Regions from separate parts of the Halobacillus sp. Marseille-Q1614 genome, predicted to be linked through region 2. Evidence: predicted binding sites of a transcription regulator. Region 2 holds the regulator's gene; the other holds the start of a gene.
The links. The regulator CtsR, encoded in region 2, represses protease genes until heat stress. The targets are predictions, from matches to a motif close to ATGGTCAATAAAGGTCAAACA.
Positions count from the first base shown of each region.

Region 1: a site for CtsR is predicted at 3,953-3,973, ahead of clpP (ATP-dependent Clp endopeptidase proteolytic subunit ClpP). Genes of this name have one in related genera too.

Region 1 covers NZ_CADDWH010000001.1:528,832-538,047, reverse strand. Annotated here, with positions in the region: gene pgk (phosphoglycerate kinase) at 1-533, opposite strand, end outside; gene gap (type I glyceraldehyde-3-phosphate dehydrogenase) at 726-1,733, opposite strand; gene HUS26_RS02565 (sugar-binding transcriptional regulator) at 1,770-2,798, opposite strand; gene HUS26_RS02560 (glutaredoxin family protein) at 2,951-3,184, opposite strand; gene HUS26_RS02555 (hypothetical protein) at 3,277-3,504, opposite strand; tRNA gene HUS26_RS02550 (tRNA-Arg) at 3,741-3,816, opposite strand; gene clpP (ATP-dependent Clp endopeptidase proteolytic subunit ClpP) at 4,032-4,619, shown strand; gene HUS26_RS02540 (HPr family phosphocarrier protein) at 4,732-4,986, opposite strand; gene whiA (DNA-binding protein WhiA) at 5,119-6,075, opposite strand; gene yvcK (YvcK family protein) at 6,094-7,047, opposite strand; gene rapZ (RNase adapter RapZ) at 7,051-7,935, opposite strand; gene HUS26_RS02520 (8-oxo-dGTP diphosphatase) at 7,956-8,429, opposite strand; gene trxB (thioredoxin-disulfide reductase) at 8,850-9,216, opposite strand, start outside.
Region 2 covers NZ_CADDWH010000001.1:3,103,022-3,112,237, reverse strand. Annotated here, with positions in the region: rRNA gene HUS26_RS15620 (23S ribosomal RNA) at 1-244, shown strand, start outside; rRNA gene rrf (5S ribosomal RNA) at 346-459, shown strand; gene HUS26_RS15610 (MgtC/SapB family protein) at 550-1,242, shown strand; gene HUS26_RS15605 (CtsR family transcriptional regulator) at 1,408-1,872, shown strand; gene HUS26_RS15600 (UvrB/UvrC motif-containing protein) at 1,890-2,441, shown strand; gene HUS26_RS15595 (protein arginine kinase) at 2,441-3,511, shown strand; gene clpC (ATP-dependent protease ATP-binding subunit ClpC) at 3,532-5,991, shown strand; gene radA (DNA repair protein RadA) at 6,163-7,539, shown strand; gene disA (DNA integrity scanning diadenylate cyclase DisA) at 7,540-8,613, shown strand; gene HUS26_RS15575 (PIN/TRAM domain-containing protein) at 8,763-9,216, shown strand, end outside.

The DNA of each region.
Region 1 (9,216 bases), 2.6 Mb from region 2:
AGCACATTGATCTCTTTCTCCATTAGGAAGCCTGCTACGGCTGGAATGTGCTCGGCAACTCCTGCAGTAGATGCATGAGCTCTGTGAGCAGCACCGAAAGCATCGTTTACATACAGGTCAGCCATATCAGCAAATGCTTTAGCTAACTCTGCATCATTCTTTTCTTCTCCCGGGTGGAAGCGGACATTTTCGATAAGCAGGATATCTCCATCTTCAAGTTCAGAAATGGCTTTTGTCACTTCATCACCGCAGACTTCATCCGTTTTTGTAACCGTTTGGCCAAGAAGGTTGCTCAAACGCTCAGCTACAGGATCTAAACGAAGTTCTTCTACCACTTCGCCTTTTGGACGGCCAAGGTGGCTGGATAGGATAACTTTTGCTCCATTTCCTGTTAAATGCTTAATCGTTGGCAATGCGGCCTTTATTCTTGTGTCATCTGTTACTTTTCCATCGCTCATTGGCACGTTAAAATCAACACGACAGAAAACAGTTTTTCCACTTACTTCAACATCACGAATTGTTTTTTTATTCATGAAAGACCTACCTCCTTTAATGTAGTCGACTTTAAAATGTCCCTGCCTTATGTACATTTCCACAATCTGCGCTTATAGAAACGCTTAAAGAACAAGGATAATTCCCCAAGACATGGGTAAAGGAGGAGGACATGAGACCCCCTCCTTTTCCTATTGCCTTGTATTCTATTATAACCGATTGGTTAAATCGTATTATAGGCCTTGCTTTTTAAGGAATGCTGCAAGGTCTACACAACGGTTAGAGTATCCGAACTCGTTGTCATACCAGGAAACAACTTTAACCATGTTGTCTTCTAGAGTAATTGTAGATAGACCGTCGATTACAGAAGAGTAAGTGCTTCCGTTGTAATCAGATGATACTAGAGGCTCATCGCTGTAACCAAGGATTCCTTTAAGTTCACCTTCAGCTTCAGCTTTAAGAGCTTCGTTTACTTCTTCAGCTGTTACATTTTTATCTAGTTCAGCTACTAAATCAACGATAGATACGTTCTTAGTTGGTACACGCATAGCCATACCGTTAAGTTTTCCTTCAAGCTCAGGAAGTACTTTTGCAACGGCTTGTGCAGCACCTGTAGTAGTAGGGATAATGTTTTCAGCAGCTGCACGCGCACGGCGGTAATCTTTGTGTGGAAGATCAAGGATCTGCTGATCGTTAGTGTAGGAGTGAACTGTTGTCATCATACCGCGCTTAAGACCGAATTTGTCGTTAAGAACTTTCGCGTATGGTGCCAGGCAGTTTGTAGTACAAGATGCGTTAGAAATAACATCATGCTCATCTTTGTTGTAGTCTTTTTCGTTAACACCCATAACTACTGTAAAGTCTTCTCCTTTAGCTGGAGCAGAGATAACAACTTTCTTAGCTCCTGCTTCAAGGTGTTTTCTAGCATCTTCGCCTTGAGTGAAGCGGCCAGTAGATTCGATAACTACTTCTACTCCAAGGTCTCCCCATCCAAGTTGAGCTGGATCTTTTTCAGAGATAACTTTGATCTCTTTTCCGCCTACTACAAGGTTGTCACCATTTACAGTAACTTCATCTTCAAGAGTACCATGTACTGTGTCGTATTGCAGTAAGTGAGCAAGCATGTTAGCGTCAGTTAAATCGTTAACTGCTACTACTTCTACATCATCGTTTTTTAGTGAAGCGCGAAATACGTTACGCCCAATACGTCCAAAACCGTTAATTCCTACTTTTACAGTCATTCAAAATTCCTCCTTAAATTGTATAAACAAATTTATTTAAAGGGAAGTATCCCTTAAAAGCTCCTGTGCTGCTCCTTCGTCGGTGATCAAAACATTGCTTTGACCGGGTTGAAAATAGGAAGCAATAGCTTTCGCCTTCGAGCGTCCACCTGCAACGGCGATAACATGTTCTGCAAACTTTAAATCTTCCAGCTGGAGACCTACTGTCCGGACTTTATGAACAACTTCTCCTTTACGGTTAAAGTAATAACCAAAGGCTTCTCCAACTGCTTGGCTTTCCTTAATTATCTCCATCTGCTGAGGTGACGTCTTACGCCTCTCTGCCATCGTAATCGCATCTCCTACACCATGCACAACGATTGAAGCATTTCGGATCATATGCAAAATTTCTTTTATAGAAGGTTCTTCTATAATGGTTTGATAAGAGCCTTCGCTTAGCGGATCCGGCACGTAGAGGAGTCGATAATCCCCTCTTGCTTTCTTCGCCATCTCGGCGCAGATAGTGTTAGCCTGATTCTCCACCCGCTCGCCTAAACCACCGCGAGCCGGCACGAACATGCAATGATCTGCATTTTCAAGCGGGGTCATCATTTCAGCGACAGCTGCCATGGTTGTCCCGCCAGTTATAGCAATTGTATCTCTTGGATTCAGGGTACTTCGCATGTAATCCACACAAGCCCGTCCCATCTCATGCTTAACCCAGTCGAGCTCATCGCTGTCACCAGGCACCACCACTACATAGTCTAACTTTAATGTATCCTTTAATTGTTTTTCTAAAACCTTTATCCCCGTAACGTCCTTGATGAAATCAGCTAATTGCTCCAATATATTCTGTCCTTCATAAGTCAGGTGCATGCCTCTTGAAGTAATCGCAACAGCTCCGATTTTGTTAAGAAACTCTACCTCACTTCGGACCGTCCGCTCTGCAAGCTCGACATTGTCAGACAGCGTCCGCCTGCCAACCGGCTGCATAAGGTGAATGTAATGGAGCAGCTGGTAGCGTCGCTGCATAATTTCAAGTACGTCTGGGAACAATCTCTTTTGCAGGTCAATTAAAGCTCTCATGGACAAGCTCCTTTTTTCATAAGAAATACGATTCTGGGTTGAAATTGTCCCAGGTCGTCATATTCTGTCCCACCAGGAGCAAAAAAATATTCTTTTCACCTTACATATTAACAGTGAGTCATAAGGTGCGCAAGCTATAAAATTAAGTCCCGCTAATGTAAACGCTCTCTTAGTGTGAAAAGATCGATTGATCGATAATCCATTTCTTCTCCGTTCAAGTCAAGGACAGGTATTTCAAGTAAGTATTTCTCTTCTAATAGTTTATTACCCTCAATATCCACTTCTGTAACATGAATCTCGAATTCTTCTTGTAAAATTTCCAAAAGGCCTTTTACTTCGTTACAAAGTCCGCAGCCTTGTTTAAGATAAAGCACAGCCTCGTTCATTTCATGTCCACCTTTATCGTGTCATCACTATGTATTATAACTCACTTTGCACCCACTTAAAATGATATATTAAAAACACAATAAGGACACGTTTATGAAACGTGCCCCCTTTGATCGTAATACCCGTAATCTATTTTATTTTTTTTCGTGTTCAAGAACTGTGATAACTCTTCTTCGCCAGTAAGTCTTTCCGGTGAACGCTTCATAGACTCCATGTTAAAAGACAGCGTTCTCTGGTGAAGCATGTCAAATACATGTATCCTGCGGTCATCTGGAATCTGTTCAGTTGAGATGATTTTAAATCGAAGAATGTTTGTCATAAAAACTCCTTTTCTGGTATAAGCGAGCAGCAGTTTCTACAACTTATATAATCTACTATAACACAAAAGCTTTCGATTTAAAACTACATAAATATAATGTTATCACCATTTACGGCCAATACAGAGAGTGTATTACTTTTGTATAACGTTTGTATAAATGAACTAATATTATATAAATATAGTAATTAATAGGTAAAAAAAGAAGCTCCAGATGTTTCTGAAACTTCCTGAAACAGCGCGCCCGAGAGGATTCGAACCCCCGACTGACGTAGAACCGGAATCTACCGCTCTATCCAACTGAGCTACGGGCGCATATCAAAGCGCAGAATCTATTATATCTATTTGTATAAAGAAAAGCAAGGCTTTATAAAAATCTTCAACATTATATTTGTACGTTTATTCACCCATATTTAGGGAAAGATGGTAGAAGGAAATAGTCGAACGTTTTTGTTTGACCTTTTCTGACCATAATTGTATGATAAAAATACATTCCAACATAAAGGCAATGAAAAAAGGAGGAATCACTAATGAACTTAGTGCCAACAGTTATTGAACAAACGAACAGAGGAGAGCGGGCTTACGATATTTACTCCCGCCTGTTAAAAGACCGTATCATTATGTTAGGCAGCCCGATTGACGATAACATTTCAAACTCCGTCGTAGCTCAGCTTTTATTCCTTGCAGCAGACGATCCGGATAAGGATATCTCCCTATACATCAACTCTCCAGGTGGATCCATCACAGCTGGAATGGCTATTTATGATACTATGCAGTTTATTAAACCAGATGTTTCTACAATTTGTACTGGTATGGCCGCTTCTATGGGTGCTTTCCTATTAAACGCGGGTACAAAGGGAAAACGTTATGCTCTCCCTAACAGTGAAGTCATGATTCACCAGCCGCTGGGCGGCACTCAGGGACAGGCAGCGGATATCGAAATCCACGCCCGCCGCATTATTAAAATGCGCGAGAAGCTGAACCAGATCCTATCTGAAAGAACAGGACAGCCAATTGAAGTAATCGAGCGCGATACCGACCGTGATAACTTCATGTCAGCTCATGAGGCAGTGGAATACGGTTTAATCGACAAAGTAATGGAAAAAACAAACGAATAATAAACAATAACCCGCTGGAGATTCCAGCGGGTTTTTCATTGGCTAACCGTTCTCATATGTACCGTATGAGAACGTTCCCTTATTGTTTCTGCTCATAGATTCACATAAACCTCTATGGCTTCTTGACAAATTTAGTTAACTCATCAATCGCTGTCTGTTCATCATTACCATCAGCGATTAAGGTAACTTCTTCGCCGTGTCCAATTGCTAAGCTCATTAAGCCCATAATGCTCTTGGCATTGATTCTCTTGTTGTCTTTTTCGATAAAGACATCTGCATTAAACCGATTGGCAAGCTGGACGAATTGAGCTGCCGGCCTGGCTTGCAGCCCGGTGTTTAAGTCAATCGTCAGTAATTGTTCTTTCATCTATTCTACTCCTTTCATTACGGTTCCACAATATTAAAGTAAGCGCATTCATAGCCTTTAAATAAAGAACGCCTCTCTAAATGAGAGCGTTCTTTATAAGAATCATTATAGCACGAATCTCAGCTTGTGGCATTATTTTTGACTACTTTCTTCAATTTCTCCCCGCCGGACTTTATCCGCAAATTCATCGATTTTTCTTAATCTGTGGTTAATGCCGGATTTGCTAATCGGTGCTCCCGTTACGAGCTCTCCTAGTTCTTTTAAAGAAACTTCCTGATTTTCATAGCGCAGCATAGCAATCTCGCGAAGTTTTTCAGGAAGTGCATCTAATCCAACCGTTTTCTTAATAAACTTAATGTTCTCTACCTGACGAAAAGCAGCACCGATCGTTTTATTAAGGTTTGCTGTCTCACAATTAACCAGACGGTTTACGGAGTTTCTCATATCCCGTACTATCCGCACATCTTCGAATTTAAACAGTGCCTGGTGAGCTCCGATATTACTAATCAGCTCTGTTATCTTATCGGCTTCTTTTAAATAGGTAATGTAGCCTTTTTTACGATCGAGCGTACGCGCATGCAGACCAAAGCTGTTCATCAGTTTACAAAGTGCTTCATTATGCTCTTGGTCCGATGAGTAGATCTCCAAGTGATAGGAGGACGTTTCCGGGTTATTAACAGAACCTCCTGCTAAAAAAGCTCCACGCAGATATGCGCGTTTACAGCAGGTCGTTTTCAAATATTTTTCTGGAATGTTGGGGTTAATTGACAATGGCCCCTTTAGTATTTCTAAGTCTTCCAGCACTTTCTTAGCGTTATCCTTCATTCGAACGATATATACATTATTTTTCTTAAGACGCATCTTTTTTCGAACAAGAAGTTCTACCGGATATGGATATAGTCTCTTCATAAGCGTATAGATTCTTCTTGCGATAGCTGCATTCTCTGTCTGAACATCTAATAAATATGATTGATTAGACAAAGAGAACGTTCCATTCATTCGAACTAGTGCTGCGAGTTCAGATTCTTTACAGCAATCTTCTGCGTCAACGTTCGTCAGTTCTTTTTTTATTTCTGAAGCAAATGACATCACCGTCCACCCCCTTAACTAAAGCATTGAGTATAGTAAATGAGCCAGCTTGTTCGTATCGTGTCTAATCGTTGACTTTCTGTTATCCAATATATCTTCTTCTACTATCTCAAGTCCCATTTTCTTAATACGGTCGATATCATAAACAACAGGCTCTGCATTTTCTTCTGCATAGATCTTCTTAACTTGTGGTGCTATTGGTTTATTATGCACAATTATCGAATGAATACTTCCCTTACCGACGTGGTCATGAAGCGCCTGAACATGATCGGCTGCTGTATAGCCTGAAGTCTCCCCATATTGAGTCATCACATTACAGACATATGTTACTTTAGCCTTCGTCTGCTGAAGGGCTTCACGAATTTCGGGAACGATGATGTTCGGCATAATACTGGTATATAAGCTTCCTGGTGCAATGACGATCAAATCAGCTTCTTTAATAGCATTCATGGCTTCCGGCAATGGCTGTACAGGCGTAGGACTGACAAATACTCGTTTGATCCTTTTGTTTTGCTTAGGAATATTAGATTCACCAGAAACTATCGACCCATCTTCCATTTCTGCATGGAGATTCATGGAATGATTGGCCGTTGGATAGATATTTCCTCGGACATTCAGCACCCTGGAAATTTCTTTGATTCCTCTGTAAAAGTCGCCTGTCATTGAGGTCATAGCCGCCAGCAGGAGATTTCCCATCGAATGTCCGGAAAGGCCATTCCCGTTTGTGAAGCGGTGCTGGAATAAATCGAGCAGCATTGGTTCTGCATCTGAAAGCGCGGCTAACACATTTCGAATATCACCGGGTGCCGGAATTTCAAGCTCAGTACGAAGTCTTCCTGAGCTCCCTCCATCGTCGGCTACTGTAACGATAGCCGACAGCTCGATAGGAAAATATTTTAAACCTCTTAACAAAACAGGCATACCTGTTCCTCCGCCGATAACGACCACACGAGGTTTTGTCGAACGATTCATGAATTACAGTCCCTTTCTTTTGTCAATGTCTCGGTGAGTTACATGGGTAGTAAAATCCGTAGAGAAATAGCCGGCAAGATGTTCAGCTATTGCTACTGATCTATGCTGTCCTCCTGTACACCCGATAGCTACGACGAGCTGACTTTTTCCTTCTCTTCGATATTGAGGAAGGATAAACTGCAGCAGGTCTTTCAGCTTTTCTAAAAACTTCTGCGTATCGGACCATTTAAACACGTACGAAGCTACTTCTGCATTCAAACCGGTTAAAGGCCGCATTTGTTCTACATAATGAGGGTTTGGCAGAAAACGTACATCAAACACTAAATCAGCATCTATTGGAACTCCGTACTTAAAGCCAAACGATACCATCTGCACGGAAAAAACGTGCTGTTCTTTCTCTTTGAACTGACCGATGATACGGTCTCTAAGCTCGCGGGGCTTAAGTGTCGTTGTATGGATAATTGTCTGGGCACGACCTCTTAATTCATCCAGCAGTTTGCGTTCCTGGCGAATTCCTTCCAAAGGAAGCCCCTCTTGCGCAAGAGGGTGGGATCTTCTCGTTTCTTTATATCTTGATACTAGTGACTGATCCTCCGCATCTAGGAAGAGAATATGAGCCTGAAGCCAATCTTCTTTCCCCACTTGATCAAGCGCTTCAAATAAAGCATCAAAAAATTCGCGGCCCCGTAAATCCATTACGAGCGCGACATTAGAAATATTGTTTGCCGAATCCTTCATTAGCTCTAAAAACTTCGGCAGTAAAGCCGGCGGTAAATTATCTACACAAAAATACCCAAGGTCTTCAAAACTTTGTATCGCTACTGTTTTTCCTGCACCAGACATTCCAGTTATGATTACTAGTTGTGTTTGTTGATCTTTTTCTGCCATTTGCCTATTCGCTCCCTCATTTACTTCGGTCGAGATGGATCCATATCTTGATCAATCAGCCTGAAATCTGTGGTATATACAAAAGTTCCGTATAACTGATCTTCACTATTAAGGATATGCTTAAATATGTGACGGTCGCCCTCAGCCATCGGCTTCTCCAGAACCTTATCTACATCCACCCATTCAAGTTCACCCTCTTCACTAAATTCAAGCAATTCCCCTTCATACTTAGTGGCCTGGAAGGTAAACATCATCCATTCCTGAGCGGTCTTCTGGTTTTCTTCTTCTTTCATAATAAAAGTAAAAGAACCTTTAAGTTCAGGTTCCTGAATGTGCAAGCCCGTTTCTTCGCGGAATTCACGAATGACCGAATCTTTAATATTCTCTCCCGCTTCCATCTTTCCGCCTGGCACTACATACCATCCTCTTCTGGGCTTTTTCAGCATTAAAATCTGATTGTTAACTCTTAATATACAATTTGCTACACGCTGCATCTTTTCTCACCTCATTTGTCTATCCCGAGGACATCTTTGTCTATTATACAATGAATACGTAAATGGCTACAATGTTATGACCAATATAATTTATGCACAAAAAAAGTGCACAGGTGAAGTCCACCTGTGCCGAATTAGAGATCTATCTATTAAAAGGGGGTCAATTAATCATAATAAGTGTAACCCAAAAATGTGTCGTACGTGTTACAAAAGAGTTAAGATGGGGTTACTTTTTTAGTTGGCTCTGTTGAAAGTTAATATTCATGGAAAAAGGGGAACCTGCTCACTTTCCGCGGTCGAACGGTCAAGTCTCCTCTCTCATGGCCTCTCTGCGGGGTCGCATACCGCCCTTTTTTAAGCAGGAGTCTCGCAGAACCCCTTACTTTTTCTAGATTATTAACAAGCTGTTCAACAGGCCTTTTAATTAATTACCTTTAACTCTTCCAACAGGTTCTCAATATAATGCTGTGAAGACTGAGCGGCGATGCTTCCGTCCCCAGTTGCCGTTACGATTTGACGAAGTTCCTTTTCACGAATATCTCCGGCCGCGAAGATGCCAGGTACTTTCGTCTCCATACGTTCATCTGTTTCAATATAACCTTGGTCATTTGTAATACCAAGAGTTTTAAACGGTCCGCTGAGAGGATTCATTCCAATATAAATAAACGTCCCGTCTGTTTTAAATTCGTATTCTTCACCTGATTTATTGTTGTGAAGAGTTACACTTCCTACTTTTCCGTTCTCCTCGTTAATGGACTTTACTTCTGTGTTCCAGATAAAGTCAATC
Region 2 (9,216 bases):
ACGAGAGGACCGGGATGGACACACCGCTGGTGTACCAGTTGTTCCGCCAGGAGCATCGCTGGGTAGCTACGTGTGGACGGGATAAGTGCTGAAAGCATCTAAGCATGAAGCCCCCCTTGAGATGAGATTTCCCCTAACAATAAGTTAGTAAGATTCCTCAGAGACGATGAGGTCGATAGGTCCGAGGTGGACGCGTGGTGACACGTGGAGCTGACGGATACTAATCAATCGATGACTTAACTTTAAAAGAAAAGCGAAAACGCCTAGGCGTTGCAGCTACAAATTATGACGGTTTGATTCCAATCAGTCTTATCCAGTTTTGAGGGTTTACCTCCATATAATAGATGAGGTGGCGATAGCGAAGAGGTCACACCTGTTCCCATGCCGAACACAGCAGTTAAGCTCTTCAGCGCCGATGGTAGTCGGGTATATCCCCGTGAGAGTAGGACGCTGCCTCGTCAATGATTAAGAAACCGAAAGCATAAGCTTTCGGTTTTTTTGATATATTTATTAATAGGACCCTTAGAAATAAAGAAAGGTGGGGGAATCATGGATCAAACTTATATGTGGTTGGAGGATCTAGATATATTTTTTATAAGATTAATGGCGGCTCTAGTTTTATCAGGAATTATTGGGTTTGAACGTGAGCTGAAAAATCATTCTGCCGGTTTTCGTACCCATATCTTAGTAGGAATGGGTTCCTGTTTGATGATGCTGCTCTCCATTTATGGATTTGAATCTTTTATCGAAGAATATGATAATGTGAGGTTTGATCCTGCCCGTATCCCTTCCTATGTTATCAGTGGTATTGGTTTCTTAGGAGCAGGGACCATTATTGTAAACGGCATGACCATCCGCGGACTGACGACAGCCGCTTCAATTTGGACAGTCGCCGGACTTGGGCTGGTCGTCGGAGCCGGTATGTATGGTGTGGCAATTGTAGCCACCGCCCTTGTGCTGTTAAGTCTAATCTTCTTAAACAATATTGAAAGAAAATATGTAAGCCATTATTTTAAAAATTCGTATGTCGTGGTAGTGGAAGACGATGCGAAAGTCAGTGATATCTTAACCATTTTTGATGATGAAAACCTTGTGGTGAAAAAAGTCGAAATTCAAAAGGGGAACAACCATCGTAAAAAAATCTTTATTCACGCGGACCGCAGCCAGAAATACGACGAAGCCGGTCTAATTGAGAAGCTTTCAAGCATTCCCCGGGTAGTCCAAGTCTCTAGTAAAAGATAGTTAAAGCTATGCGACATAATTCGCATAGCTTTTTTGTTTTAGGAAGGGGAAAATTAGGGAAAGATTACTCTTGTACATGAAAACATTATAGTTGCGTATGCAGTAAAAATGAGTATAATAAAATTAAGGTCAAAGATAGTCAAAGTCAAAAGAGGAGGAGGGAAAATGCGGAATATATCTGACATCATTGAAGAGCATCTAAAGAAGATTTTAGATGAAAATCATCACGGAAGTATTGAAATTAAACGGAGTGAAATCGCTGAAAAATTTCAATGTGTGCCTTCTCAAATCAATTACGTGATTAAAACCCGCTTCACTGTGGAAAAGGGCTATATAGTTGAAAGTAAACGCGGAGGCGGCGGCTATATTCGAATCCGCCGTGTCCAGCATCGATCCGAGTCACAAATGATTGATGATATTATTAAGCTGGTTCAGCCGGAAGTATCTCAATCTGTTTCACTCGATATTATCGATCGTTTACTTGAAAATGATAGCATAAACGAACGTGAAGCGAATATCATGGCAAGCGTGATGGAGCGTGAGGTTCTTGCATTCCCACTTCCTCTAAGGGATGAGCTCCGTTCTCGAATTCTGACAGCGATGCTTTTCACCCTTAAGTACAAAAGCTAGGTGAGGAGGTAGATCATATGGATTGCCAAAGATGCCATAAGCGCCCTGCAACGGTTCATTTAACCCAGGTTATTAACGGCGAGAAATCAGAAATTCATGTGTGCGAGCACTGTGCCAAAGAAAAGGGTTATATGAATGAAAAGGAAGACAACTTTACTCTTACTGACTTATTATCCGGTTTATTTAATCACGATCATCAATTTTCATTTAAAGGTCAGCAATCTAAACCTTATGAGAAACAGTCTGTACAGCTGAAATGTCCAAACTGCGGGTTAACCTACCAGCAATTTGCGAAAATTGGAAAGTTTGGGTGTGCGGATTGTTATAAAACTTTTGATGAACGTTTGGATCCTATATTTAAGCGAGTTCATAGTGGAAATGCCCATCACCACGGGAAGATACCTAAACGAGAAGCCGGCCACCTGCACTTGAAAAAACAGGTGGACCAGCTAAGAGCAGAGCTTCGTGGGATGATTGAACAGGAAGAATTCGAACAAGCCGCTCAATTACGAGATCAGATTCGGTCCCTGGAACAACAACTTCATCAAGAGAAAGGGGATGGAGAATAATGTCACTTGGACAATTTATGAATGAAGCAATCAGCCCCTGGATGAACCAGGAAGGCCCGGACAGTGACATTGTTCTAAGCAGTCGAATTCGTCTGGCCCGTAACCTTCAGAAGTATCCGTTCCCTATCATTGCAGCAGAGGAACGCCTGGAGGAAGTACTGAACATTTTTAAAGAAGAGTTTGCGGGACAGTCATTTAGAGATTATAAGAATTTCGAAGTCGTGGAAATGAGTGATTTGCAGCCGATTGAAAGAAGAGTACTTGTGGAGAAGCATTTAGTCAGTCCGCATTTAATCGATCAATCGAAGCATTCGGCATCATTGATTTCTCAAAATGAACAAGTGTCAATCATGATAAATGAAGAAGATCACATACGAATACAGCTTTATTTTCCTGGCTTTCAGCTGGACCGGGCATTAGAACAGGCCTCTCAGTTAGATGACTGGCTTGAAGAAAAAGTGGATTATGCCTTTGATGAAAACAGAGGCTATTTAACGTCGTGCCCGACTAACGTTGGTACGGGAATGAGGGCTTCAGTGATGATGCACCTTCCTGCTTTAGTAATGACCCAGCAGATTACGCGCATGACGCCGGCAATTAACCAGCTGGGATTAGTCGTCCGCGGTATTTACGGTGAAGGAAGCGAAGCTCTTGGCAACTTGTTTCAAATTTCTAACCAGATTACGCTTGGGAAATCAGAAGAGGATATTGTGGAAGACTTGCACAGTGTGGTAAGACAACTGATTGATCAAGAAAGAAAAGCCCGTCAGACCTTAATGCAGCGGTCAGGAATCCAGCTTGAGGACAGAGTTTTTCGATCCTATGGTGTTTTGAAGCATAGTCGAATCATAGAGTCTAAAGAGGCAGCAAAATGCTTATCTGATCTTAGACTGGGAATCGATTTAGGGTTCATCGATGATATTCCAAAGACCATTTTGAATGAGCTTATGGTTTTAACACAGCCAGGGTTCCTTCAGCAATATGCACAAGAGTCTCTAACTCCGTCTGAGCGTGATATCCGTCGAGCTTCCCTGATTAGAGAAAGATTACAATTAGAAAAGAATGAATAAATAGTTAGGAGGTAATGTCCATGATGTTTGGGCGATTTACTGAAAGAGCACAAAAGGTACTAGCATTAGCGCAAGAAGAAGCGGTCCGATTAGGCCATAACAATATTGGCACTGAACACATCCTTCTTGGTCTTGTAAGTGAAGGTGAAGGCATTGCTGCAAAAGCTCTGAACGCTTTAGGATTAGAAGCCAGCAAGATCCAGGAGGAAGTTGAGAATCTAATTGGCAAAGGTGAAAAAGTATCTCAAACCATTCACTATACACCAAGAGCTAAAAAAGTAATCGAGCTTTCTATGGATGAAGCCCGCAAATTAGGCCACTCTTACGTAGGGACAGAGCACATCCTTCTTGGTTTAATTCGGGAAGGCGAAGGGGTAGCTGCCCGTGTGTTAAATAACCTCGGTGTCAGCTTAAATAAAGCGCGTCAGCAGGTTCTCCAGCTGCTTGGAAATAACGAATCAACCGGTGGAGGCAGCAACCGCAGAGGCGGTGGCGGCGGTGCACAGGCTGCTAATGCCAATACACCAACGCTTGATTCTCTAGCTCGTGATTTAACGGCGATTGCCAAAGAAGGCAACATCGATCCAGTGATCGGACGAAGCAAAGAGATCGAACGTGTGATTCAAGTATTAAGCCGCCGTACGAAAAATAACCCAGTGCTTGTCGGTGAGCCAGGTGTAGGTAAAACAGCGATCGCTGAGGGGCTTGCTCAGCAGATTATGAACAATGAAGTTCCAGAGATCCTGCGTGATAAACGCGTAATGACGCTTGATATGGGTACGGTTGTAGCAGGTACTAAATACCGTGGCGAATTCGAGGATCGTTTGAAAAAGGTTATGGAAGAAATCCGCCAGGCCGGTAATATTATCTTATTCATCGATGAGCTTCATACCTTGATCGGAGCAGGTGGAGCCGAAGGTGCGATAGATGCGTCTAACATCCTGAAACCTTCACTGGCCCGCGGTGAGCTTCAGTGTATTGGGGCAACGACTCTCGATGAGTATAAAAAATATATTGAAAAAGATGCTGCTCTTGAACGACGCTTCCAGCCAATTAAAGTTGACGAGCCATCCTTAGAAGAATCTGTTCAAATTCTTAAAGGACTGCGCGACCGTTATGAAGCGCACCACCGAGTAACGATTACGGATGATTCCATTGAGTCCGCTGTTCGTTTCTCTGACCGTTATATTACGGACCGCTTCCTGCCGGATAAAGCAATTGACTTAATTGATGAGGCTGCTTCTAAAGTACGTCTTCGTTCTTATACAGCGCCGCCAAACTTAAAAGAGCTTGAGCAGAAGCTTGAAGAAGTTCGTAAAGAGAAAGACGCTGCTGTTCAAAGCCAGGAATTTGAAAAAGCCGCTTCCTTACGGGACAGTGAGCAGCGTTTGCGTGATGAGCTTGATCAGACGAAAGACGAATGGAAAGAGAAGCAGGGTCAGGAAGATTCAGAAGTGACGGTAGAAGATATTGCTTCGATCGTATCTACCTGGACGGGAGTTCCTGTTTCTAAAATGACCAAAGATGAAAGTGAACGTCTGCTTCAGTTAGAAGATACTCTTCATAACCGTGTCATCGGCCAGGAAGAAGCGGTGAAGGCTATTTCCAAAGCGATTCGCCGGGCCCGTGCCGGTCTTAAGGATCCGAAACGGCCTATTGGTTCCTTTATCTTCTTGGGACCAACTGGTGTAGGTAAAACCGAGCTTGCCCGTGCACTGGCGGAAAGCATGTTCGGTGAGGAAGATGCGATGATTCGAATCGATATGTCTGAGTATATGGAAAAACACAGCACGTCCCGTCTTGTCGGTTCACCTCCAGGATATGTAGGCTATGATGAAGGCGGACAGCTGACAGAGAAAGTTCGAAACAAACCTTACTCTGTCATCCTGTTAGATGAAATTGAGAAGGCTCACCCTGAAGTCTTTAACATCTTGCTTCAAGTATTGGAAGACGGACGTCTTACAGATTCTAAAGGACGTGTTGTCGACTTTAGAAACACAGTCTTAATCATGACTTCAAACGTTGGGGCACATGAGCTGAAAAGCAATAAGTATCTTGGCTTCTCTATGGGTGATGAGGACCAGAACTACAAAGACATGAAGTCTAAAGTAACGGATGAGCTGAAAAAAGCATTCCGTCCGGAGTTCTTAAACCGTATTGACGAAACGATCGTCTTCCACTCTTTAGAGCGTCGCCACATGAAGGATATCGTTACACTGATGGCAGAACAATTGAGAAAGCGTCTGCTTGATCAGGATATCGACTTCACGCTCAGCGAAAAAGCGATCGAGCATATTGCGAAAGAAGGATTCGACCCAGAATACGGAGCACGTCCTCTTCGCCGCTCTATACAGAAAAACGTGGAAGACCTCTTGTCTGAAGAGCTGTTAAAAGAGAACATTCACAAAGGTCAAAAAGTAGAAATTGACCTGAATGATAACAAAGAATTTACGGTTCATACTCATCAGGAAGCGAAATAAGAGGCAAATTTGAATAAATTATGAACTATTTGAGGTCGGAAGGTGTATGCCTTCCGATTTTTTTATGATTCCGATATGCTTTTAGTAAGGTATTTTTAACTAAAATGATATGGTCATGAAACTTTTTCACAAGCCATATCGTTTATAATAAGGGAGAGGGAGAGAGCGCTTTTGGCGAAGAGAAAAACAAAGTTTGTCTGTCAGGAATGTGGATACGAAACTCCCAAGTGGATGGGTAAATGCCCGGGCTGTCAGCAGTGGAACACATTAGTGGAAGAAGCGGCGATGACCGGAAGCAATTCCCGCCACGTTTTTCAAACCAGTTCATCAGGTTCAGCAAAACCTGAAAAAATCACACAGATTAAATCAGAAAAAGAGCCGAGACTAAGAACGGATATGCCGGAATTAAACCGCGTGCTCGGGGGCGGTATCGTACCGGGGTCGCTGGTTTTAATCGGCGGTGATCCGGGTATTGGGAAGTCAACTTTATTACTTCAGGTTTCTGCTCAGATTGCGAATAAGCAATTGCCTGTTTTATATATATCAGGAGAAGAATCTACACGCCAGACGAAGCTCCGGGCGGAACGATTAGGTGTAGAATCAGACGAGCTTTACGTATTGTCTGAAACGAACCTCCAGGACGTGCTCACTCAAATCGATGTAATTAATCCTAAGTTTGTGATTATCGATTCGATTCAAACGATTTTTAAAGAGGACGTTACTTCCGCTCCAGGGAGCGTGTCACAGGTTCGTGAATGTACAAGTCATTTAATGCGTGTAGCGAAGAGTAAAGGTATTCCTATTTTCATTGTAGGTCATGTAACAAAAGAGGGGTCGATCGCAGGCCCGCGGTTACTTGAACATATGGTGGATGCTGTTTTATATTTCGAAGGAGAGAGGCACCATACATTTCGTATATTAAGAAGTGTGAAGAACCGTTTCGGGAGTACTCACGAAATGGGGATTTTTGAAATGAAGGAGAAGGGCTTAGAAGAGGTTCTGAACCCTTCGGAGATTTTTCTGGAAGAGAGGTCTCAAGGAGCAGCTGGATCGATTATAGTGGCTTCTATGGAAGGGACACGCCCTGTTTTAGTCGAGATCCAGGCGTTGATTTCTCCAACCTCGTTTGGAAACCCGCGGCGGATGGCTACAGGACTTGATCATAACCGTGTGCCCCTGCTCATGGCGGTATTGGAAAAAAGGGTCGGGCTGCTATTGCAAAATCAGGATGCTTACCTAAAAGTTGCTGGAGGCGTAAAGCTGGATGAACCAGCTGTTGATTTAGCGGTGGCCATCAGCATTGCCTCAAGTTTTCGCGATCAGCCTTCCAACCCCGATGACGTAGTTGTTGGCGAAGTGGGGCTGACGGGAGAGATCAGGCGGGTCTCCCGGATTGAACAGCGCGTTCAGGAAGCGGCTAAGCTTGGTTTTAAACGAGTCATTATACCTCAGAAGAATCTAGATGGATGGACACCTCCTTCAGGCATCCAGGTGATTGGTGTAAATACAGTACAGGAAGCTATGCAAATTACATTGGGGGATCGATAAATGGAAGCAAACAACGATAGGACAGGCGACATCGGAGAAATGCTTAAATTTGTAGCTCCCGGCACTCCTATTCGTGAAGGGATCGACAACGTTTTACGTGCTAAAACGGGTGGTCTTATCGTTATGGGTTATGCTAAAGAAGTGCAGGAGCTGGTAGACGGCGGGTTTCATATTCAGTCCCGATTTACTCCCGCTCACCTCTATGAACTGGCCAAGATGGATGGAGCGATCATCTTAAGCAATGAAGGCGAGGAGATCCTCTACGCGAATGCTCAGCTTATGCCGGATCCGGATATTTTATCGACGGAAACAGGCATGCGGCACCGTACAGCTGAACGGGTAGCAAAGCAGACGGGGCACTTAGTGATTGCTATTTCTCAAAGAAGAAATGTCATAACCCTTTATAAAGGGGCCGTCCGGTATTCGCTTAAAGATATAGGCGTTATTCTTACAAAAGCGAATCAGGCGATTCAGACGCTTGAGAAGTATAAGCTCGTACTCGATCAAAGCATTACCAACCTTGGGGCGATGGAATTTGAAAACATGGTTTCTTTCTCGGAAGTCATTCAAGTCGTCCATCGCGTGGAAATGGTGCTGAGAATTAAAAATGAAATCTTAAACTATGTCAATGAGCTCGGTAATGAAGGCAGACTGATTCAGCTCCAGCTTACAGAGCTCGTCTCTAATATTGAAGAAGAAGCGGCATTATTGATAAAGGATTACAGCAAGCGGGCGGAATATGAACCTGCTTATCTTTTAAATAAAATGCAGGAATCAGCCGGTACAGAGCTGCTGTCTGATGAACAGGTGCTTAAATTGTTAGGCTACTCCGTCCACGTAAAGCTTTCAGACCCTATTTATCCGAGAGGCTATCGGATCATGAATCGGATTCCTCGATTGCCCACGGTAATTATCGAACATTTAGTCCAAAGGTTCGGAGTACTGCATGAAGTTATGTCGGCCACTGTCAAAGAATTAGTCGAAGTTGACGGAGTGGGTGAAGTAAGGGCTAAGAAGATCTGCGAAGGCTTAGAGCGGATACAGGAACAGCTGTTTGTTGACCGGCATTTGTAATCATTTGACTTGTAGGTATTTAGTATGATACAATATTTTCCTTTTAATTGAAAAAAATTGTAATTTGTGCTAGTTTATATTCAAGATTTCTAACCTGGACGATTAATCGCCATTATGGTTGGTCATAATGATTTTAAGGAGGTGAGCAAGTGCTTAAAAGAATAGTTCAGTTATTTATTATCGTCACTGCCGGTACAATCGGTTATCTTTATATTCCCGAACTGTTTTCCTTAATGGATGTAACCTGGCAAAGCTGGATTCAATCAGTAGCTGGGGCAATTATAGGAGCACTTATTTTATTTTTATTAACTTTCTGGATTGTTGACTATATTGTCAATTTCCTAAGGTGGGTAGAGGATACACTGGTACGAGCCCCTGTGGCAGACTTGCTTTTTGGGAGCTTAGGATTAATTGTCGGTTTAATTATTGCTTATTTAATCAATAACATCCTGCAGGACATCGAAATCAAAGTCGTAAGCCAGGTTGTGCCGATTTTCATTACGATCTTATTAGGCTACTTCGGGTTTCAAGTCGGTTTTAAACGAAAAGATGAATTTTTAAATCTCTTAACACTTGCAAATAAAAAGGATAAGAAATCTTCAG